2 regions of the Microbispora hainanensis genome follow, and region 1 is predicted to be linked to the other one. Evidence: predicted binding sites of a transcription regulator. Region 1 holds the regulator's gene; the other holds the start of a gene.
The links. Region 1 encodes LexA, which represses DNA repair genes until DNA is damaged. Its sites were predicted from a motif close to TCGAACANNTGTTCGA; they were not measured.

Region 1 (7,013 bases):
CGCGGAGAAGATCCCGAGGGCGGCCCGGTCCTCGTACGGCAGGTAGTCGAGCGCGAGCCGCCGGAAGATGTAGTCCATCACGGACTGCGCCATCCGGACGTCGGGGTCGTCGGTCATGCCCGCCGGCTCGAAGCGCATGTTGACGAACTTCTGCACGTACGTGTCGAGCGGCACGCCGTACTGGAGGCCGATCGAGATCGCCACGGAGAAGGCGTCCATCACGCCCGCGAGGGTCGAGCCCTGCTTGGACATCTTGAGGAAGACCTCGCCGAGACCGTCGTCGGGGTAGGACGAGGCGGTCATGTAGCCCTTGGCGCCGCCCACCGTGAAGCGGGTGGTGGTGCTCGGCCGCTGGTTGGGCATCCGCCGCCTGGTCGGCCGCGCGACCTCCACGACCTGGACGACCGGCTCCTTGTCCGCCGCCTCTGCGGGGGCCTCCTCGGAGGTCTTCTTCGCGACCGACAGCGGCTGGCCGACCTTGCAGTTGTCGCGGTAGACGGCCAGGGCCTTGAGGCCGAGCTTCCAGCCCTCCAGGTAGACCTGCTCGATGTCGTCCACGGTGGCCGACTCGGGCAGGTTGACGGTCTTGGAGATGGCGCCGGACAGGAACGGCTGGACGGCCGCCATCATCCGGACGTGGCCCATCGGGGCGATGGCCCGCTCGCCCATCGCGCAGTCGAACACCTCGTAGTGCTCCGGCCGCAGGCCGGGGGCGTCCACGACGTGGCCGTGCTCGGCGATGTACTCGACGATGGCCTCGACCTGCTCCTCCGGGTAGCCGAGCCGGCGCAGCGCCCGCGGGATCGTCTGGTTGACGATCTGCATCGAGCCGCCGCCGACGAGCTTCTTGAACTTCACCAGCGCCAGGTCGGGCTCGATGCCGGTGGTGTCGCAGTCCATCATCAGGCCGATGGTGCCGGTCGGGGCGAGCAGCGACGCCTGGGCGTTGCGGTAGCCGTTCTTCTCGCCCAGCTTGAGGCACTCCTGCCACTGCCGGGTGGCCTCGGTGTGCAGGGCCTTGTCCATGTCGCCGAGCGTGCGCAGGTCGTCGTTGGCCGCGGCGTGCTTGCGCATGACCCGCTTGTGCGGCTCGGCGTTGCGCTGGTAGCCGTCGTACGGGCCGACGATCCCGGCGATCTCGGCCGAGCGGCGGTAGGACACGGCGGTCATCAGCGATGTGATCCCGGCCGCGATGGCCCGGCCGCCGTCGGAGTCGTACGCGTGCCCGGTCGCCATCAGCAGCGCGCCCAGGTTGGCGTAGCCGATGCCGAGCTGGCGGTACGCCCGGGTGGTCTCGGCGATCTTCTGCGTCGGGAAGTCGGCGAAGGTGATCGAGATGTCCATCGCGGTGATGATCAGCTCGGTGACCTTCACGAAGGTCGCGACGTCGAAGGAGTCGTCGTCGCGCAGGAACTTCAGCAGGTTGATCGACGCGAGGTTGCACGAGGAGTTGTCCAGGTGGACGTACTCCGAGCAGGGGTTGCTGGCCGTGATGCGCCCGGTCTCGGGGCAGGTGTGCCAGTCGTTGATCGTGTCGTCGTACTGCAGGCCGGGGTCGGCGCACTCCCAGGCGGCCTGGGCCATCTTGCGGAACAGCGACCGCGCCTCGACCTCTTCGATGACCTCGCCGGTCAGCCGGGCCCGCAGGCCGAACTTGTCGCCCGCCTCGACGGCCCGCATGAACTCGTCGGAGACCCGCACCGAGTTGTTGGCGTTCTGGTACTGCACGGACACGATGTCCTTGCCGCCGAGGTCCATGTCGAACCCGGCGTCGCGCAGCGCGCGGATCTTGTCCTCTTCGCGCGCCTTGGTCTCGATGAACTCCTCGATGTCGGGGTGGTCCACGTCGAGGACGACCATCTTGGCCGCCCGGCGGGTGGCGCCGCCCGACTTGATGGTGCCGGCGGAGGCGTCGGCGCCGCGCATGAAGGACACCGGGCCGCTGGCCGTGCCGCCGCTGGACAGCAGTTCCTTGGACGAGCGGATGCGGGAGAGGTTGACCCCGGAGCCGGAGCCGCCCTTGAAGATGACGCCCTCTTCCTTGTACCAGTCGAGGATCGACTCCATCGTGTCGTCCACGGCCAGGATGAAGCAGGCGCTCACCTGCTGGGGGGAGCGGGTGCCGACGTTGAACCACACCGGGGAGTTGAAGCTGAAGACCTGGTGGATCAGCGCGTGCTTGAGCTCGTGGTCGAAGATCTCCGCGTCCTCGTCGGAGGCGAAGTAGCCGTTCTCGACGCCGGTCCTGGTGTAGACGCCCACGACCCGGTCGACGAGCTGCTTGAGGCTCGACTCGCGCTGCGGGGTGCCCACCGCCCCGCGGAAGTACTTGGTGGTGACGATGTTGGCCGCGTTGACCGACCAGAAGTCCGGGAACTCCACGCCGTGCTGCTCGAAGTTGACCGAGCCGTCCCGCCAGTTCGTCATCACGACGTCGCGCCGCTCCCAGCGGACCTCGTCGTACGGGTGGACACCCGGGGTGGTGAAGATGCGCTTCATCTTCAGGCCCTTGCGCGGGCGCTTGCCCGGGCGACCCCCCGCACCCGACACCGTGCCGCTCACGGTCTCCGTCATGACTTCCCCCTCCCAGGGCCCGATGGAGCCCCTTCTCCGGACCACGCTCGTTGAAACCACATAGTCGCGGTGCGCCGTCGCGCCCCGCCCGCCTCGTCCCGGTCCCCCGGAAGGCGTCTTATTCCTCGCCCCCGGTGCCATGGGCTGCGGTGCCGTGGGCCGCGCGGAGCCGCTCGATCTCCGCCTCGAAGTCCGCCAGCGTCTCGAAGCTGCGGTAGACCGACGCGAAGCGCAGGTAGGCCACCTCGTCGAGATCGCGGAGCGGGCCCAGGATGGCCAGGCCGACCTCGTGGGAGGCGATCTCGGCCGCGCCCGTGCCCCGGATGCTCTCCTCGACGCGCTGCCCGAGCTGGGCGAGGGAGTCCTCGCTGACCGGGCGCCCCTGACAGGCCCGCCGCACGCCGGCGATGACCTTCTCGCGGGAGAACGGCTCGGTGACTCCGCTGCGCTTGCTCACCATCAGCAGTACGGTCTCCTGCGTGGTGAACCTGCGCCCGCACTCGGGACAGGTGCGCCGGCGACGGATCGCCGCCCCGTCCTCTGCCGCGCGGCTGTCCACGACCCGGGTGTCCGGGTGGCGACAGAACGGACAGTGCACTTCATCGCCTCCCTGAACGCACATCCCCGAACACAAGGTGTGGTGAACTTACACCGGTGTGACTACTAGATGTTGTGGTCCAACCGTAGGAGCGCCCGACCTTGAACGCAAGTCGAACCGGCCTTGGGCAAGGAAGTCCCTGCTCCGCCCGCGTGTCGCACCCCGGGTCACGGCCGCATCACGCGCCCCGGCCGTCGTGGAATAGGCCGTTTACGCGCCTTTTCCCGGCCGCTTTTCGTACGGCTTCTGACCTGCGCCTACAGCGGCCGAAGAAGATCGGGGAAATCGAACACGGGATCGATCGAACTCCCGTACGATGAAGGCGGACGGCGAGATCGGCGATTTCGCTGGATATCGAACAATTGTTTGACGGTGATCTTGAATCGCGGTACGGTCGCTCTGTGCGACACGAGGAACACGGATTGAGAGGTGGCATCGTGAGTGACCGAAGTGAGCAGGCGAATGGCGTCAGCGACCTCGCGGTTCGCAGGCGCGACTCGCTTGGCCTCACCCCCAGGCAGCGGAAGATTCTCGAGGTGATCCGCGACTCGGTCCAGCAGCGCGGTTATCCGCCGTCCATGCGGGAGATCGGGGAAGCGGTCCAGCTGACCAGCACCTCCAGCGTGTCGCACCAGCTCACGGCGCTCCAGCGTAAGGGCTACCTCCGGCGTGATCCCCATCGGCCCCGGGCCCTGGAGGTCCGGCTGCCGGGCGAGCCGGTGCTGTGGGTGGACCCCGACGCCACCTCCGAGGAGGAGCCCGGGTTCAGCCGGCCCACCGCGGCCTACGTGCCGCTGGTCGGCCGCATCGCGGCCGGTGGGCCCATCCTCGCCGAGCAGAGCATCGAGGACGTGTTCGCCCTGCCCAAGCAGCTCGTGGGCGAGGGCACGCTGTTCCTGCTCCAGGTCTCCGGCGACTCGATGATCGAGGCCGCCATCGCCGACGGCGACTGGGTCGTGGTCCGGCAGCAGCCGGTCGCCGACAACGGCGACATCGTGGCCGCGATGATCGACGGCGAGGCCACCGTGAAGACCTTCAAGCGCAAGGACGGGCACGTGTGGCTGGTGCCGCACAACCCCAACTACGAGCCGATCCCGGGCGACGAGGCCACCGTGCTCGGCAAGGTCACGGCTGTCCTTCGCAAGCTGTAGCCGCGCCGGCGCCCCGCGGCACGACGGGATCGCGGGGCGCGGCGGCCGCCTTTTCGGCGGTCGTCAACCGGCAATTAGGGTGAGTCGGATGAAGCTCGACTCCCTCTCCCTCGACGCGGCCCGGGGCCGTGACGGAATCAAGTGGGCGCAGGCCGCGCCCGGCGTCATCCCCGCCTGGGTCGCCGACATGGACTTCCCCGTGCCCGACGTGGTCACGGAGGCCATAGCGCGACGCGCCGCCAAGGACCTCGGCTATCCCGCCTGGCTGGACACCCCGACCGCGGGACCACTGGCGGAGGCGTTCGCCGAGCGGATGGAGACGCGGCACGGCTGGCGGGCCGATCCGGCCCACGTGCGGTCCTTCACCGACCTCAACCAGGCTCTCCAGGTGCTGCTGCACGTCCTGACCGAGCCCGGCGACGCCGTGGCACTGCACGTCCCCGCCTACGACCCCTTCCTCACCACCATCACCGGGATGAACCGCCGCCTGGTGCCCATGCCGCTGACGGCCGACGGCAGGTTCGAGGTCCCCGGAGAGCCCGTCAGTGTGCTCCTGCTGGTCAACCCGCAGAACCCGTCGGGCCGTTCGTTCACCCGTGAGGAGCTCGAAGGCGTCGCCGCGTACGCCGATCGGCACGGCACGCTGGTGATCGCCGACGAGATCCACGCCGACCTGACGTACGCCCCGAAGCGGCACATCCCGTTCGCCACGATCCTCCCCGAGCGCACGGTCACGCTGACCTCCGCCAGCAAGGCCTTCAACATGGGCGGACTGCACTGCTCGGTGGCCCACCTCGGCGCGAAGGAGGCCAGGGACGCACTCGGCCGCCAGCCCGCCCACATCTTCGGCGCGCCCAGCGTGCTCGGGGTGGAGGCCACGGTGGCCGCCTGGCGGCACGGCGACGCGTGGCTGGAGGAGGTGCTGGCGATCCTCGACCGCAACCGCAGGCTCGTCGCCGAGCGGCTCCCGTCGGTCGGCTACCGCGTTCCCGAGGCCACCTATCTCGCGTGGCTCGACTTCGGGGTGCCCGGCGCGGCGGCGTTCGTCGAGCGGGAGGCCCGGGTCAGGCTCAACCCGGGCCCGATGTACGGAGGCGGCGACACCTTCGCCCGCCTCAACTTCGCGACATCGGCGGCGATCCTGGAGGAGATCCTGTCGAGGATCGCCGCCGTGCTGACGTGACGCGCCCGCTCAGCTCGCCGTACAGGTGACCGAGGACGGAACGCCGTTGCTGCCCGACCAGCTTCCGTTGAAGCCGAACGCGGTCGAGGCGCCGGCGCCCAGCGTGCCGTTGTAGGACATGTTCGTCACCGTGACGTTGGACCCGCTCGCGCTGAGCGTGCCGTTCCAGAGCTGCGTGATGCTCTGGCCGTTCGGGAAGGACCAGTTCACTGTCCAGCCCGAGATGGCCGACGAACCCGCCTTGACCGTGACCTCGCCCTGGAAGCCGCCGGGATACTCGTTGACGACCTTGTACGTGGCCGTGCAGGTCTTCCCGCCCGGCGACGAGGGAGACGCGGACGGCGACGGGGAGGGAGACGGCGAGGGAGACGGCGATGGGGAGGGCGACCGAGTCGGAGACGCCGACGGCGAGGCCGAGGGCGAGGGCGAGGGCGACACCGGCGGCGTCGGGGTGCCACCACCGCCGGTCGGCGGGATCAGGTAGGGCGAGATGATGCTCTGCTTGGCCTGGTCGACCGTCGCCCAGTCGTCCTTGAGAATGCCGCCCGTGTCACCCGAGTTGGGGTTCCACGACCAGTAGGTGAACGACATGCCGTTCACGCCGGTGCCCATGTACTTCATGAGCTCCTGGAGCCAGATCTTGTCGATGTTGCTGGCGAGCGTCGTGCCGAACTCGCCGACCATGATCGGGGCGATGTTCTGCTTGTAGAGGTAGCCCCAGTACTTGTCCCAGATGGCCGGCATGTTGGCCGGGTAGGACGGGTCGTCGAACCAGTTCTGGTGGAAGACCGAGGTGGCGTACTCGTGGGGCGAGTAGACGAGCCGGTTGGCCACGTTGAGCCGCACCGGATACTGCCCGGCCTTGGTGAGGTTGCCGCCCCACCAGCCGCAGTCCTCGTCGTTGCTGGGGTCGTTGTCCCAGACGTTGGACTCGCCGCCGCTCGGGCAGCTCACGCCCTCCACGAAGATCAGCCAGTTGGGCTGCACGGACAGGATCGCGTTGCCGGCCCGCTCGGCCGCCAGGCGCCAGTCGCGCGACTCGTCGCCGCAGCCCCAGCAGGAGCCCTTCGCGTTCGGGTTGGTGCCGTCGGCGTGCGGCTCGTTGTGCAGGTCGGCCCCGATGACGGTGGGGTTGCCCGCGTAGTGCTGGGCCAGCGACTTCCAGTCGTTGATCCAGGTCGACTCGGGGACGCCGGAGGTGTACCACAGCGCCGTCTGGCCCGCGCTGGTCGGGCGGTGCCGGTCGAGGATGATCCGCATGCCCTTCTGGCCCGCGTAGTCCACGACCTTGTCGAGGATCTGCAGCGGGGACAGGCCGATCAGGTCGGGGTTGGAGTAGGTGTTGACGCTCGTCGCCTGCGCGCCCGGCTTCAGCGCGTCGTCGGAGAACGGCACCCGGATGGTGTTGTAACCGAGGCTCGCCATGAGGTCGAGCTGGCTCTTCCACGGGTTGTTCGCCCACAACCCGTGGAAGGTCTTGTTGTCGGTCTCCATGCCGAACCAGTTG
Region 2 (7,013 bases), 2.2 Mb from region 1:
GTCGTGCCGCGCATGGTGCGGTTCGTGGCGAAGAAGGAGTACTTCACCGGCAACCCCGTCGTGGCGGCGTGGATGCGCGCGATGGGGGCGATGGAGATCGACCGGGAGAACGTCTCCGCCGCCCAGGACATGCTCGACGCCGCGGTGGAGGTGCTGAAGGCGGGCGAGCTGTTCGGCATCTACCCCGAGGGCACCCGCTCCCCCGACGGCCGGCTCTATCGGGGGAAGGTCGGCGTGGCCTGGCTGTCGCTGACCACCGGCGCCCCGGTCGTGCCCGTCGCCATGATCGGCACCGAGAAGGTGCTGCCGCCCGGCACCTCGGTGCCGCGCCTGCACAGCATCGGCGTGCGGTTCGGCGAGCCGATGACCTTCACCGGCGACGCGGGCAACGCCCGCGACCGGCGGAGGGTGACCGACGAGGTCATGGCCGCGATCCAGCGCCTGTCCGGCCAGGAGTACGTCCCCCGGTACGGCGCCAGCGTCAAGGGCTCCGGCGAAGCCGGAGTGTGAACGACGGCGGACCCCGCTAGGCTCTGAACCCGACCGCAGGGCCGTCGTTGGGAGTGCGCGTGCCGCGAGGACGTACCATCGCGATCTCCGCAGCCGTGGCCGTCGTGGTGGCCGGGGCGGCCGCCGGGGGCGCCTACTACGTGTTCCACACGCGCGGCACTCCGCAGGAGACGGCCGCGCGGTTCACCGCGGCCTGGTCGAAGGGCGACCTCGCGGCCATGAAGGCCGAGCTCGCCACGCCCGCCGCGGGCTTCGACGCGGCGTACGCCGAGCTCACGAAGAACCTCGGCGTGGCGAAGGTCACCGTGCGCGACGTGCGGGCCGGCGCGGCGAAGGACGACCGGGCGACCGCCTCCTACACCGCCACCGCCACGGTGAAGAACGTCGGCGACTGGACCTACCAGGGCTCGCTCAAGCTCGTGGTCAAGGACCACTACTGGAAGGTCGACTGGTCGCCGTCCGCGGTCCACCCCGCGCTCGACGGGACCAACCACCTGGCGCTGAAGACGTCGTGGCCGCAGCGGGCCGCCATCACCGACGCCAACGGCGACCGCATCGACGGCGGCGACGTGGGCGGCTCGGTGCAGCAGCTCGTGGGCTTCCTCGACAAGGCGACGGACAAGGACGTCGAGAAGCTGGGCACCGCCTACAAGAAGGGCGACGCCGTGGGCCGCGGCGGCCTGCAGGAGACGTTCCAGAAGCAGCTCGCCGGCACTCCGACCACCGAGATCCAGGTGGTCGGCGACAGCCGTAAGACCCTGCACACCGTCAAGGGCTCCCCCGGCAAGGACCTGCGGACCAGCCTCGACCTGAAGGTGCAGCAGGCCGCAGCGGACGCCGTACGCGATCTGGACAAACCCGCCTCGCTCGTCGCCGTCAGGCCCTCGACGGGCGAGATCCTCGCCGTCGTGAACAACAGGGGCGGCTTCAACCGCGCCCTGGACGGCAAGTACCCCCCGGGATCCACGTTCAAGACGGTCACTGCCGCCGGGCTGCTGGCCGAGGGACTGACGCCGTCGAGCCGGGTGACCTGCCCCAAGGAGGCGGTCGTCGGCGGGCTGAAGATCCGCAACTCCGACCACGAGGCGTTCGGGTCGCTGTCGTTCCTCGACTCCTACGCCCACTCGTGCAACACGACGTTCGCGCCGCTCGCCGCGCAGAAGCTGGGCGCGCGCAAGCTGTACGACATGGCGACGAACCTGGGCTTCAACCGGCCGCTGCGCATCGGCGTCCCGGCGACCCCCGGCAGCATGCCGAAGGCCACCAGCGACGCCGAGCTCGCCGCGGAGGCGTTCGGGCAGGCGAGGATCACCGCGAGCCCGCTGGTGATCGCGACCGTGGCCGCGGCGGTGGCCGACGGCTCCTGGCGGCCGCCCACGCTGGTGCCCTCACTGGAGCAGAAGACCGCTCCCGAGAAGCTGCCGGACGAGGTCGTCGAGCCCCTGCGGTCGATGATGCGGGCCGTGGTCACCAAGGGCACCGCCCACGGCGCCGGGCTGCCTGCGGGGACCGCGGGCAAGACCGGGACCGCCGAGTTCGGCACCGGGCCCAAGCTCGACTCGCACGCCTGGTTCATGGGCTTCCGCGGCGACCTGGCCTTCGCCGTCGTCGTGGAGGCCGGCGGCATGGGCGGCTCGGTGGCCGCCCCGGTCGCCGCGCACTTCCTCAAGTCCCTGTCCTGATGAGGCCGAGGGCGCACGTCACGTGACGGCCGCATCGAGGTCGCCGCTTCACGGCGCCTCGTGGGCTCCGCTAAACCGGCAGAGCGGCGGCGTCGTGCCGCAGGGCCATGACCAGCAGGGTCGCGATCAACGTGGCGATGAGCAACCAGCTCACCGCGATGATCACGGTGGAGCGGCCCGGCAGGCGGCGGCCCGTGCCTCGCCCCTGCCGTCCGCGCTCCGCACGGTGGTTGAACGACTCGAGCCTGGCCGCAAGCTTCGGGTCCTCATCCGTGAGGTGCCGCTCGATCATCGCCAGCATCCGCTCTTCGTCCTGCGACCAGGCCATCGCGCAACTCTCCCAGAACGCAAGGTATGTGCCGACGTTCTGCCCAACCATGAAGATCGTTAGCCGTTTCCAGGGCCGCGATTTACGACGCGTTGCATGTTGCGATCTCCATCGAACCTCTGTTCTAATCTGAGGGTGCGGTGGGAAGGGCTGCGGCTCGAAACGGGGGAAGGCGCACAGGGAGAGACGACTCCCCTGTTCGCGCGGTCGGCGGTGACCCGGACCTTCGACACCCCGGAGTTCCGGGGCGTCACCTTCTACGAGATCCACGCACGGTCGATCATCAACCGGGTCCCCTCGGCCAGCCGGGTCCCGTTCGAGTGGACGATCAATCCCTACCGGGGCTGCACCCACGCGTGCACGTACTGCTTCGCCCGCAGGACGCACGAATATCTCGACCTGGACTCCGGGCGGGACTTCGACTCGAAGATCGTCGTGAAGGTCAACGCCCCCGACCTCGTACGGAGGGAACTGGCGGCGCCCCGGTGGGGCGGGCACCCCATCGCCATGGGGACCAACGTCGACTGCTACCAGCGGGCCGAGGGCCGATACCGGCTGATGCCGGGCATCCTCGCGGCGCTGCGGGACGCCCGCAACCCGTTCTCGATCCTCACCAAGGGCTCACTGATCCTGCGCGACCTCGATCTGCTCGCCGAGGCCGCGCAGGTGACCGACGTCAGCACGGCCGTCTCGATCGGGTTCACCGACGAGTCGCTGTGGCGGGCCGTCGAGCCGGGCACCCCTTCCCCGCGCAAGCGGCTGGAGGTGTGCGCCACGCTGAACGAGCACGGCATCCCCTGCGGCGTGCTCATGGCGCCGATCCTCCCCTATCTGGGCGACTCCCCGCAGGCGCTGGAGGCCACCGTGCGCCGCATCGCCGAGACCGGCGCGACGCACGTCACGCCGATCGTGCTCCACCTGCGGCCGGGCGCACGCGAGTGGTTCATGGCCTGGCTGGCGCGCGAGCACCCCCGGCTCGTCCCCCGTTACCTGGAGCTGTACGGCCGGGGCGCCTACGCCCCCAAGGCATACCAGGAACGGATCGGCCACGCCGTGCGCGCGCTCGCCAGCAAGTACGGCATCGGCCGGTCGGCCCCGCGCGGCGATCAGGCACCAGGAACGGGCGGCGGCGATCGCGCCGCCGAGGCGGGTGGCAACGCCGCGGCCGACCCGGGTGGCGCCCGTTCCTGGCGACGGCCCGGCGAGCGGCCGGCTCCCTCGCCCGCACCACCCGCGCCGCCCGAACAGCTCACGCTCCTTTAGGCAACCGCTGGCGGTAAGCGGCCGTCGGGGGGATAGGCGGCGGTGCGGCCGCTCCTGCTCGGCCCCGGAGCGGACGGGCCGGTCAGGTGTCACCGGCCGATGGCGGCACGGCGAAGGCACCGGCGGATGCGGCGAGAGCGGCGGTTCTGGCCGCCTGGCCGGGCAGGTCCGGGCCGGGCGGCGTGCGGAGAAGCACCAACTGGTGATACACGGGGGCCGTGGCGGCGATGAGCAGTCGCCGGGCGTCCGTGCCCGGCGGGAGTTCGGCGCGCTCGACTGCTCGGCGGACGATGACCTCGCACCGGGCGTACCGGTCCTCCCAGAGCCGCCGTTGGGCGTGATCGGCCTGCTCGGAGCGGAACGAAGCGGCGATCAGGGCCGCCACGATCGGCGGCTGTGCGGTGAGCGCGTCCTGGATCTCGCGGTTCAGTGCCGCCAGGTCGCCCTCCAGAGAACCAGTGTCCGGGGGCTGCCAGGCGTCGTCGCCCGCCGCGTCCAGGACGTCGGCGAGCAGGCCGCCGACGTCTCCCCAGCGCCGGTACACCGTCGCGCGGTGCACACCCGAGCGGGCGGCGACGGAGTCGACGGTGAGCCCGTCATAACCGTGCTCTCCGAGCTCGGCGAGCACCGCGTCGAGCACCTGCCTGCGGATACGGGCGGTACGGCCGCCGGGGCGGCGCCGGGGCGGCGGCACGGGCCTGGCGCCCTCCGGCTCTGGTGTGGAAGAAGTCATCGCTGGTGGTCCGGTTGCTCAATGGAACGGCGGCATGCAAGTATCTTAACGCACCAACTGTCGCAGTAGTGATGCCATCGACCCTCTTCGAAGCGTTGGCCAGGAAGGAAACGACGCGCGATGCCGGCTGTGCCCCCCGACCCGACCGTGCTGCATCCGATGCCCGGGCAACCGCGGGTGGTGTTGCTGAAGCCGCTGATCACCTCGCCGCTGATCGAGGTCGGCGAGTTCTCGTACTATGACGACCCGGACGATCCGACCGCGTTCGAGACCCGCAACGTGCTGTACCACTACGGGCCGGAGAAACTGGTCATCGGGAAGTTCTGCGCTCTGGGTGAGGGCGTGCGGTTCATCATGAACGGTGCCAACCATCGCATGGACGGACCTTCGACGTTCCCGTTCCCGATCATGGGCGGGTCCTGGGCGGAGCACTTCGACCTCATCACGGGCCTGCCCGGACGGGGCGACACGGTGGTGGGCAACGACGTCTGGCTCGGATACCGGTCGATGGTGATGCCCGGTGTACGCGTCGGCCACGGAGCGATCATCGCCTCCGGCTCGGTCGTCGCGGACGACGTCCCCGACTACGGCATCGCCGCCGGCAACCCCGCCAGGCTCATCCGCCGCCGCTACGGCGACACGGACATCGAGCGCCTCCTCGCGCTGGCCTGGTGGGACTGGCCGCTCCAGCACATCACCGACCACATCCGCACGATCATGTCCGGAAGCATCGACGACCTGGAGAACGCGGCGCCGCTCCCCCACGGATGATCCGGCGCTTCAGAGTTCCAGCACTTCCGAATCGAGTCATCGGCATGCCTGCCTCCACACCCCGCAACCCGTTCGCCGACCTGCTTCGCGCCCATGCCGTCCCGCTCACCCACCTCGACCCGGCGGCGCCGCTCGACGACCTGGAGCCGCTGCGCGACATCATCGGCTATGCGCGCGTCGTCGCGCTCGGCGAGAACTCGCACTTCATCACCGAGTTCTCGCTGCTGCGCCGGCGGATCCTGCGCTTCCTGGCCGAACGCTGCGGCTTCACCGTCCTGGCCTTCGAGTACGGCTTCAGCGAAGGCTTCCCCCTCGACGCCTGGGCCCAGGGCCAGGGGACGGACGACGACCTGGACGCCCGGCTCGCCGCGGCCATTCCTGTGGGAGTCGCGGAGCCGCTGCGCTGGATACGCCGGCACAACGCCACCGCCGAGGTGCCGGTGCGCTTCGCCGGGATCGACGTCCCCGCGGCCGGCGGCTCGCTGCTGCCCGCCCTGACCCCCGTCGCCGACTACCTGCGGCGGATCGACCCCGAGACCCTCCCGCTGGTCCAGCAGGCCATCCGGATCGCCGAGTCGTTCGCCGGAGCGTCCGCCGCCTCGGCCGCGCCGGCCTGGACCCGCTTGGCCGCCGCCGAGCAGGACGCTCTCAGTGCGATCCTGATGCGCCTGCTCATCCGGTTCCGTGCCGTCGAGGTGCTGTACGTCTCCCGCGGCGACCGGCGAAGTTACGAGATCGCTCTGCGCCGGATCGAGGCCGCCTGCCACGCCGACTACGGCTTTCGTGCCATGGCCGGGCTGTACGCCGGCACCGGCCTGACCGCCGACACCTCGGCCCGCGACGTCTACATGGCCGGGTCGGTCCTGTGGCACCTGGAGCGCTTCGGCCCCGGCACCCGCATCGTGCTGGCGGCCCACAACGCCCACATTCAGAAGACGCCGGTCTCCTTCGACGGCCACCTCACCGGGCTCCCCATGGGACAGCACCTCCACCGCTGCCTGGCCGATGACTACGTCGCCCTCGCCCTGACCAGCATCACCGGGCACACCGCTGATATGCGTCCCGATGAGGACGCCCGCTTCGGATTCGCCATCGACAACACCAAGCTGGAGCCGCCCGAGCAGGGCAGCATCGAGGCCGCCTTCGCGGATGCCGGGCTCGGGCTGAGCATGGCCGATCTCCGCCGGGCGCGTGCGGAGGCCTCCGGCGGCGCGGGCCCCGACCGCATCCGGATCCAGAGCGCCTACCTGCACACCCCCGTCCTCGACGCGTTCGACGGCATCGTCAACACGCCGGTCTCCACCGTTGCCGGCGACATCGAGAACTGACGCCCCAGAGAGATCCGGGGCGATAAGACAGGTTCGTCGGGACCGCCGTCACCGGCCGCTTCTGTCCTCCTCGTGGGCGGATAGCCCCGCCGCGGGGGTGTCCGTGCGGATACGATCGGCGGCCGTGGAGGACGTCGCCGAGGACGCTGAGGACTTCGTCTGCGCGCATACCCGGCTCGCGGCCGTGCCGTACGTGCCGGAGATACGGCTGCACCTGGTCACGCCCAGCAATGCGCCCAGCGGCGTGCCCACCGGCGGGGCGCCGGGCGTAGGGCCGGACGCGGGCGGCGACGACCACGTGTACGAGTTGTGGGAGCGCGCCGGGCGGCTGCCCTTCTGGGCCTGCCCCTGGGCCGGAGGGCAGGCGCTGGCCCGCCACGTGCTCGACCACCCGGAGA

Region 2: a site for LexA is predicted at 2,632-2,647, ahead of OHB01_RS30010 (Rv2578c family radical SAM protein). Genes of this name have one in related genera too.

The regions. Positions count from the first base shown of each region.
Region 1 covers NZ_CP108086.1:8,686,933-8,693,945, forward strand. Annotated here, with positions in the region: gene OHB01_RS39270 (vitamin B12-dependent ribonucleotide reductase) at 1-2,574, opposite strand, end outside; gene nrdR (transcriptional regulator NrdR) at 2,693-3,172, opposite strand; gene lexA (transcriptional repressor LexA) at 3,607-4,323, shown strand; gene OHB01_RS39285 (MalY/PatB family protein) at 4,412-5,506, shown strand; gene OHB01_RS39290 (cellulase family glycosylhydrolase) at 5,516-7,013, opposite strand, start outside.
Region 2 covers NZ_CP108086.1:6,490,429-6,497,441, forward strand. Annotated here, with positions in the region: gene OHB01_RS29995 (lysophospholipid acyltransferase family protein) at 1-510, shown strand, start outside; gene OHB01_RS30000 (penicillin-binding transpeptidase domain-containing protein) at 570-2,192, shown strand; gene OHB01_RS30005 (DUF3040 domain-containing protein) at 2,263-2,520, opposite strand; gene OHB01_RS30010 (Rv2578c family radical SAM protein) at 2,656-3,783, shown strand; gene OHB01_RS30015 (TetR/AcrR family transcriptional regulator) at 3,866-4,516, opposite strand; gene OHB01_RS30020 (CatB-related O-acetyltransferase) at 4,637-5,287, shown strand; gene OHB01_RS30025 (erythromycin esterase family protein) at 5,332-6,615, shown strand; gene OHB01_RS30030 (class I SAM-dependent methyltransferase) at 6,740-7,013, shown strand, end outside.